Regions from separate parts of the Pseudomonas sp. GL_117 genome, predicted to be linked through region 2. Evidence: predicted binding sites of a transcription regulator. Region 2 holds the regulator's gene; the other holds the start of a gene.
What was found. The regulator FliA, encoded in region 2, starts transcription of late flagellar genes. The targets are predictions, from matches to a motif close to CTAAAGTTTNNNNNNNNNNNGCCGNTAA.
Positions count from the first base shown of each region.

Region 1: AC3ISR_RS15060 (methyl-accepting chemotaxis protein) is a predicted target of FliA. The motif match lies at 1,242-1,269, and genes of this name have one in related genera.

Region 1 is NZ_CM174418.1:3,338,083-3,342,502, reverse strand. It holds gene AC3ISR_RS15070 (AraC family transcriptional regulator) at 1-451, opposite strand, end outside; gene AC3ISR_RS15065 (hypothetical protein) at 555-995, opposite strand; gene AC3ISR_RS15060 (methyl-accepting chemotaxis protein) at 1,320-3,341, shown strand; partial or broken gene AC3ISR_RS15055 (transposase) at 3,350-4,057, opposite strand; gene AC3ISR_RS15050 (GNAT family N-acetyltransferase) at 4,192-4,420, shown strand, end outside.
Region 2 is NZ_CM174418.1:4,358,718-4,363,137, reverse strand. It holds gene flhF (flagellar biosynthesis GTPase FlhF) at 1-990, shown strand, start outside; gene fleN (flagellar synthesis regulator FleN) at 1,097-1,930, shown strand; gene fliA (RNA polymerase sigma factor FliA) at 1,927-2,667, shown strand; gene AC3ISR_RS19735 (chemotaxis response regulator CheY) at 2,836-3,210, shown strand; gene AC3ISR_RS19730 (protein phosphatase CheZ) at 3,229-4,017, shown strand; gene AC3ISR_RS19725 (chemotaxis protein CheA) at 4,029-4,420, shown strand, end outside.

The DNA.
Region 1 (4,420 bases), 1.0 Mb from region 2:
CCAAGGCTGCAACCCGGACTGCGCAAAACTCGACGATTCGTATCTGCATGATGATGTTCCTGGAAAAATGAGGGATGGTGAACACCGCACTCCAGACCTGCCAATTCGGTTGTTTCCTGAAGGCACTCGGCGTCGTACCGAACGCGCGCCTGAACGCCCTGGAAAACGCTTCGGGGCTTTCGAAACCCGCACCGAACGCGGCGTCCAGCACCGAGTAGTCCGCGCCGCAAGACAAGCGATGCGCCGCGCGTCGTAGTCGCATCAGTTGCACATAACGCGAAACAGGCACGCCTACGAACGCGGTGAATTGTCGGTGGAAGTGAAACGCCGAAAAATTCGCGACCTGGCTTAACGTGTTCACCGACAAGTCGCCTTCAAGATTGGCGTCGATGTAGGCGAGCACCCGGTCGAAGCGTTTTGTGTAGGCGGCGTTGCTCGGCAAGTCAGGCACTGGATGCAGGCTCCGGAAGATACGGTAGGCAGTAGAGTCGACGAGATCGGCGTGCCCGTGCCTAGCCGTGTTTGCTCAGGTCGCGATTGAATTGACGGATCGCTTACTCGGGAATTCCGCTCACCGTATGCACTACGCGCATTGCACAAGGAGGTCGCGCCCCTTGCGGTTCGACCTGCTCGCATTGCTTCAGCAGCGGATAGGCATCGGCAAACTTCATAGCCGCCACCTGTTCGGGGTGCTGCTGCGAAACAAAACAGTGCTCGAACCGGAAGGCGGCATACACCTCGGGCAGCAAGGCCGGGTAGTCGTAAACCTCGTCGACGATACTCTTCAGCATCTGGGACATCGGCCCGTTGGCCGCAGGGGAAATCCTGGAGAGCAGCTCATCCTTGGCGACGCCCGCTTGCCTGGCCTCAATAGCTTGTTTCGACGCACCGATGGAGGCCTGCATTCCCTGCGGAAACGGACAATCAGACGCCGCCCATGCAGAGGCCGACGCCATGCAACTCAGAACAGTGAAAACAGCGGCCATCCTTGCCATGAATTTTCCTCGGTTGTCGCAAGCGTTGTCGAAATAGGCTGCGGATTTTAACGGATGTTGGTTGATGATGGGGTCCGTTGAGCGGGTTCGTTTTGGGCTGCGTTCTGGCTCTCATGGCGGGCGAGAATCGGCCAAAAGCGGACACCAACAGCGTCTACGAAAGCCGGGGCCGTTCACTCTCGGCTGAAAGCAGCCTGTCAATAACGGGGAAACTCCCTAAAATCGCATCCATCCGTCACATCCCACCTCCAGCCTCCACCCAACCTGCCGATAACCCTACTAATCGCATGTCTATCACTGGCCATCCTTGATCGAGTCCACCACATGAACCCACTTTCCCTTCTAAAAAAAGCCCGGGCCGATCGTCAAGGCACCGCCACGCTCACCAGTACTGCCAACGACCTGGACGCCGCACTCACCGCCTTACGCATCACCCCCACCCTGATCACCGGCTTTATCTCGCCGCATCTGGACATCGACGTAATCGCCGCCAAGCTCAAACGCCGCTTTCCCCAATCCACCATCAGCCTCTGCACCACCTCCGGCGAACTCTGCAATGCGCCCAATTCGTTGTATTGCGCCACCGGCGATCGCTGGGATCGGATCGTGTTGCAGTTGTTCGACGACAGTCTGATCGCCTCGGCCGAGGTGGCGATGGTGCCGTTGGAGTGTGAGGACATTCGCGGTGGCGGTAAGCGGTTGGGAATGCAGGAGCGAATTGCCAAGTTGGTGTCCAATATCAAGCGAGTACAGGTGCGCACGTCGATTGATCATCGCGATACGTTGGCGTATGTGGTGTTCGACGGGTTGTCGGCGTCGGAGTCGTTTTTTATGGAGGCGCTTTATGAGTCGGGGCGGTTTCCGTGTTTGTTTGTAGGGGGATCGGCCGGGGGTAAGTCGGATTTCCAGAAGACGCTGATTCATGACGGTCAGCGCAGCTATCAGAACCATGCACAGATTGTGTTCCTGAAGACGGCGGCGCATGTGCGATTTGGGGTGTTCAAGAGCCAGAACTTTAAACCGGCGGATTTGACCTTCAGTGTGCTGACCGCGTCGGTTGAGGACCGCACGATTGACCAGGTGATCGACAGCAACGGCAATATCAAGAGCATGGTGCAAGCACTGTGTGATGCTTTCAGTTGCGCGCCCCAGGCGCTGGAGTCGAAGCTGGCGGACTATTCGTTTGCGATTCGGGTGGGCAGTGAGTTGTTTGTACGATCCATCGCGCGTATCGATTATGAGCAGCAGATCGTGCAGTTGTTTTGCGACGTGGCGCCGGGCGAGGAATTGGTGATGGTGCGGCGTACGCCGTTGCGCGAGGCGACGCGCCTGGACTATGAGCAGTTCCTGCGCGGCAAGGGTGGCCAGCCGGTGGCGGGGATTTTGAATGACTGCATTTTGCGCCGGCTGAACAACGGCGCCGAGCTGGGCAGCATGGCCGGCATTTTTGGTGATGTACCGTTGGCGGGTTTTTCGACCTTTGGGGAGATTTTGGGCTTGAACCTGAATCAGACGTTGACGGCGATTTTCTTCTTTCGGGTGGCCAAGGGTGCGAGTTTCAGTGATGAGTACGTGGACAATTTCATCGCCCATTACGGCGAGTTCAAGGCATTTTTCCTACGGCGCCAGGTGAAGAAGTTGGCGGGGTTGAACCATGTGGTGGTCAAGCAGATTACCGCGTTCAAAAACAATGACTTCAGCAATACCCTCAATACCCGTGGGCTGGACCGCAATATCCTGCCGGTGTTCGAAGGCTTGGCAGACTTAGGCATGGTGTTGGCCCATGCCGAGCGTCAGCAGGAGGACATCGCCGCGCAGCTCAAGCATTACTCGGGTGAGTTGCACGCGTCGATGGACGAACTGGTGGGTACGATCGACCAGCAAAACGCCGTGTCTGCCCAGGCCGGGACAACGGTGGAAGGGCTTTCCAGCCAGGCGGATGTGGCGGTAGAAGGTGCGCGCACGCTGGCCGGGTCGAGTTTGCGTATCCAGTCGATTGTGCAGGTGATCCAGCAGATCGCCGGGCAGACCAACCTGCTGGCGCTTAACGCCGCCATTGAAGCGGCGCGCGCGGGCGACCTGGGCCGGGGTTTTGCGGTGGTGGCGGATGAAGTGCGCAAACTGGCGGAAATCACCCGTAAGAATGCGGCGGAAATCGGCGTGGATATTGACCTGCTGTCCAGTGAGATCCAGCGCGTTGCCCAACAGATCGAAGACCAATCCACCGGCGTCGGCGCGTTGCGCGAAATGCTCGACGCACTGGAGGCGTCGAGCCGCGCGACCGAGGGTACGGCGCAACGCACTAAAACCATTGCGGATACGTTGACCGGGCTCACCCATGCGTAGGCGCAAGCCGAGCGTGGATCTGGGTCTGTGAGGGAGATCTGCTGGTCTGGACTTTCGTGGAGCTGCACCTTCATTTCCTTGAGTTTCTGCATCTGCTTTTTCAGTGTTTCTATCTTTTCTTTAAGCCGCTCTGCTTTGGCCTCGGCCACTTCGGGCGTTGCTCGATCCGCCGAATCCATCGCTGACAGATAGCGATCAATACTTTGCTCGATCTGTTGCATGCGTGCCTTCACTTTGCCCTTGGTGAAGTTACGGTCGCGGTCGTTCACGGCTTTGAATTTGCTGCCGTCGATGGCGATGATCGACTGAGAGAAGAGATTTAGGTTGCGACAAAGCACTACGAACTGGCGGCATACGCTGCGAATGGCTTTGCCGTTGTCCTTGCGAAAGTCGGCAATGGTTTTGAAATCTGGAGACAAACGCCCCGTCAGCAACATCAACTCGACATTGCGCTTGGCCTCACGGTCAAGCCGGCGACTGGACTGAATCCGATTGAGATAGCCGTAGATGTAGATCTTCAGCAAGACCGCTGGGTGATAGGCAGGACGACCCGTTGCAGCAGCATCGACACCCTCAAATCCAAGTGCACCCAAGTCGAGTTCATCGACGAAGACATCAACCACATGCACCGGATTTTCTTCCGTCACGTAATCGTCCAAACACTCCGGCAGTAAGGTAACTTGAGTCCGAGCCTCGCCTTCTATGAATCGCTTCATCATCGCCTCCGCTATCTCGGTGGTCGAAAGGTTAGACGATCCTCCTGACTTTGACATAGTCTGTACCGCAGGCAGACGGCTGTACGATTGTCCCGAACCCTACCAGCGTGACAAATACATAAGGAGCGTTTCAGATGCTGCGAGTGGATTGGCTCGATAAACAAATGGACAAGTGCGGCGTTATGGCCGAATGGCTTTATCGGGAATTCAGTTATGAGTTTACGCAGCAATCTCTTTCGAGTTGGAAACACGAGTTCTCTGATGGACAGCGTGATGGCAGTTGGAAGTGTCTGATCGCAATGGAACGAGACCAGTTGCTAGGTGGCGCAACGCTTGCCAATAACGACCTATCTGACCGGCCGG
Region 2 (4,420 bases):
ACCGAACCACCGCGTCCTGCAGCGCCGCCACCGGCGGGCGCAGTCGACCAGCGTGTGTTTGACTCGATGCGCTTTGAACTCAATGGCCTGCGTGAGCTGCTGGAAGTGCAGCTGGGCTCCCTGGCGTGGACACAGTTGCAAGGCAGCAAGCCGGCCCAGGCCAACCTGTGGCGCCGCCTGCAACGCATCGGCCTGTCCGGCCCGTTGTCCCGCGACCTGCTGGCACTGACCACCGAAATCGACGAGCCTCGCCAGGCCTGGCGCATGCTGCTGGCGCACCTGGCGCGGATGATCGTCACCCCGGAAATCGAGCCCCTGGAAGAGGGCGGTGTGATCGCCATGGTCGGCCCTGCCGGCATGGGCAAGACCACCACACTGGCCAAGCTGGCCGCGCGTTATGTGCTCAAGTACGGCGCGCACAACATCGCGCTGGTGAGCATGGACAGCTACCGCATCGGCGCCCAGGAGCAGCTCAAGACCCTGGGCCGTATCCTCAATGTGTCGGTGACCCACGTCGACCCGGGCCAGTCCCTGGCCAACGCCCTCGATCCGCTGCTGCGCAAGCGCGTGGTGCTGATCGACACCGCCGGCCTGCAGGCCAGCGATCCGGCGCTGCGCATGCAACTGGAAAGCCTGGCCGGGCGTGGCATCAAGTCGAAAAATTACCTGGTGCTTGCAACCACCAGCCAGAAACAGGTTCTTACCGCTGCATACCACAGCTACAAACGTTGCGGCCTGGCCGGCTGCATCCTGACTAAACTGGATGAGACGGCGAGCCTGGGCGAAGTATTGAGCCTGGCGATCAGCCATGAATTACCGGTCGCCTACCTGACCGACGGGCCGCGGATCCCGGATGATTTGCATCTGCCGCGCCGTCATCAGTTGGTCAGCCGCGCTGTCAGCGTGCAAATGCAAGAAGAGCCTAGCGAGGAAGCGATGGCCGATATGTTCGCCGACCTCTACCACAACCCGGCAAAGCGGGTGGGTTGAGGGCAGGGCGAACACCGTGAAATGTATCTACATCGTTGGTCTGCAAGCGATTCACGCGGCCAAGCCATGTAGCCTGCGTCTAAGCAAGACAAGGTAAAGAAATAAAATGGGCAGCATGCATCCCGTACAGGTGATCGCGGTGACCGGCGGCAAAGGTGGCGTCGGGAAAACTAACGTGTCAGTGAATTTGTCCCTGGCCCTGGCAGAGCTTGGCCGTCGGGTCATGTTGCTGGATGCTGACCTGGGTCTGGCGAATGTCGACGTTCTGCTGGGGCTGACGCCCAAACACACCCTCGCCGATGTGATCGAGGGCCGCTGCGAGCTGCGTGATGTGCTGCTCCAGGGTCCTGGCGGGATCCGCATCGTACCGGCTGCCTCCGGCACCCAGAGCATGGTGCACTTGAGCCCGGCGCAGCATGCCGGCCTGATCCAGGCGTTCAGCGACATTGGCGACAACCTCGACGTGCTGGTGATCGACACCGCCGCCGGGATCGGCGAGTCGGTGGTCAGCTTCGTGCGCGCCGCGCAGGAAGTCTTGCTGGTGGTCTGCGATGAACCCACCTCGATCACCGATGCCTACGCCCTGATCAAATTGCTTAACCGTGACTACGGCATGAACCGCTTCCGCGTCCTGGCCAACATGGCCCAGAGCCCGCAGGAAGGGCGCAACCTGTTCGCCAAGTTGACCAAGGTCACGGATCGCTTTCTCGATGTCGCCTTACAATACGTAGGCGCAGTTCCCTATGACGAGTGTGTGCGCAAGGCCGTGCAAAAGCAGCGTGCGGTCTATGAAGCGTTCCCTCGTTCGAAGTGCGCACTGGCGTTCAAGGCTATTGCTCAGAAGGTCGATACTTGGCCATTGCCCGCCAATCCCCGGGGGCATCTGGAGTTTTTCGTCGAGCGATTGGTGCATCAGACGAGCGCGGGACCTGTGCTATGACATCCAGCGGCTACAACCTTTACAAGAAGTCGGCACGTGACAGCCAGGGCGAATTGATCGAGCGCTATGCGCCGCTGGTCAAGCGCATCGCCTATCACCTGCTGGCGCGCCTGCCGGCGAGTGTGCAGGTCGAAGACTTGATCCAGGCCGGCATGATCGGCCTGCTTGAAGTGTCGACCAAATACGATGCGAGCAAGGGTGCCAGTTTCGAGACGTACGCGGGCATCCGTATCCGTGGCGCGATGCTCGATGAGGTGCGTAAAGGTGATTGGGCGCCGCGGTCGGTACACCGCAATACGCGCATGGTCAGTGACGCAATTCGCGCAATTGAAGCAAAAACCGGTCGCGACGCTAAAGATCACGAAGTTGCGGCCGAACTCCAATTGAGTCTCGACGATTATTACGGGATTTTGAACGATACCTTGGGCAGCCGCCTGTTCAGCTTCGACGACCTGCTACAGGACGGCGAACACGAAGGGCTGCACGAGGACGGCGCGAGTGCACATCTTGAGCCGTCGCGCGACCTGGAGGATGAACGCTTCCAGGGCGCGTTGGCGGACGCGATTGCCAATTTGCCGGAGCGTGAGCGACTGGTGTTGGCGCTGTACTACGACGAAGAGCTGAACCTCAAGGAAATCGGTGAGGTCCTGGGGGTCAGCGAATCGCGTGTCAGCCAGCTGCATAGCCAGTGCGCAGCCCGCTTGCGGGGGCGGTTGGGAGAGTGGCGCGCGCGCTGACAGGCAGTGTGGGGACACTGCAGACGAGACCGTGAAGGCGTGACGCTTTTGCGGTTTTGCGCCGTGGTGCCCTGGGCAGTCCTTTTTGTGTAACGCCTGTTGATTGAAATGGCGCGTCCAGGTGCTGGGCGCGTTTAAGACTGCTTGGAGGTCGAATTGGACAAGAACATGAAAATCCTCATCGTTGATGACTTCTCAACGATGCGGCGGATCATTAAAAACCTGTTGCGTGACCTTGGGTTCACAAACACGGTCGAGGCGGATGACGGCCTTACGGCGATTCCGATCCTCAACAGCGGGAGCATCGACTTTCTGGTAACCGACTGGAACATGCCGGGCATGACCGGTATCGACCTGCTGCGTCACGTGCGTGCCGACGAAAAGCTGCGCGGCCTGCCCGTGCTGATGGTGACCGCCGAAGCCAAGCGTGAACAGATCATCGAAGCCGCCCAAGCCGGGGTAAACGGTTACGTGGTCAAACCTTTCACTGCATTGGCCTTGAAAGAGAAGATCGAAAAAATCTTCGAACGCATCCACGGCTAATGCCATCGCGGGGGAGCTATGGAGCATAAAGAAACATCACAGGGAGACTTCGAGTCGACCCTGAAAAAGCATGCTCACCAGTTGGTCGACTGCCTTGAGAGAGGCCAGTTCGGCGACGCGGTGCAGTTGATCCATGAGCTCAACCAGACCCGTGACCGCGGCCTGTACCAGGAAGTGGGCAAGCTCACGCGTGAGCTGCATAGTGCGATCGTCAATTTCCAGATCGACCCGCACATGCCCCAGGCCGAAGAGATCTCGCAGATCACCGATGCCACCGAGCGCCTGTCCTATGTGGTCAGGCTGACTGAGGCGGCGGCCAACCGCACCATGGACCTGGTGGAAAACGCCACGCCTCTGGTCAACGGCATGGCCACCGAAGCCCAGGCCTTGAGCCACGACTGGGGTCGCTTCATGCGCCGCGAAGTCGGGGCCGAAGAGTTTCGTGAGTTGGCACGTCGGGTCGAAGGTTTCCTGTCACGCAGTGAGCAGGAAAACCGCATGGTTTCCAGCAACCTCAATGACATTCTGCTGGCCCAGGATTACCAGGACCTCACCGGTCAGGTGATCAAGCGTGTGACCCAATTGGTCACCGAAGTGGAAAGCAATTTGCTCAAATTGGTGCTCATGGCAGGCCAGGTTGACCGTTTTGCCGGCATCGAACATGACCGCGAAGCGATCCTCTCGGAAAAAGATCCACAAAAACATCTCGCCAAGGGTGAAGGTCCGCAGATTCATGCCGATAAACGTGAAGACGTTGTATCGGGTCAAGATGATGTCGATGACCTGTTATCCAGTTTAGGCTTCTAAGGAGCACCCACATGAGCTTCGGCGCCGATGAAGAGATCCTTCAGGATTTCCTTGTAGAGGCCGGCGAAATTTTAGAGCAGTTGTCCGAGCAACTGGTCGAGCTGGAAAGCCGACCGGATGATGCGAACCTGCTCAATGCAATTTTTCGCGGTTTTCATACTGTAAAAGGGGGCGCCGGCTTCCTCCAGCTCCATGAGCTGGTGGAGTGCTGCCACATCGCCGAGAACGTGTTCGACATCCTGCGCAAGGGTGAGCGGCACGTCGACTCGGAGTTGATGGACGTGATTCTCGAAGCACTGGATGCGGTCAACGGCATGTTCAGCCAAGTGCGTGAACGTGCCCCGATCACCGCAGCCACGCCGGAACTGCTGGCCGCCCTGGCGCGCTATGCCGAGCCTGCCGA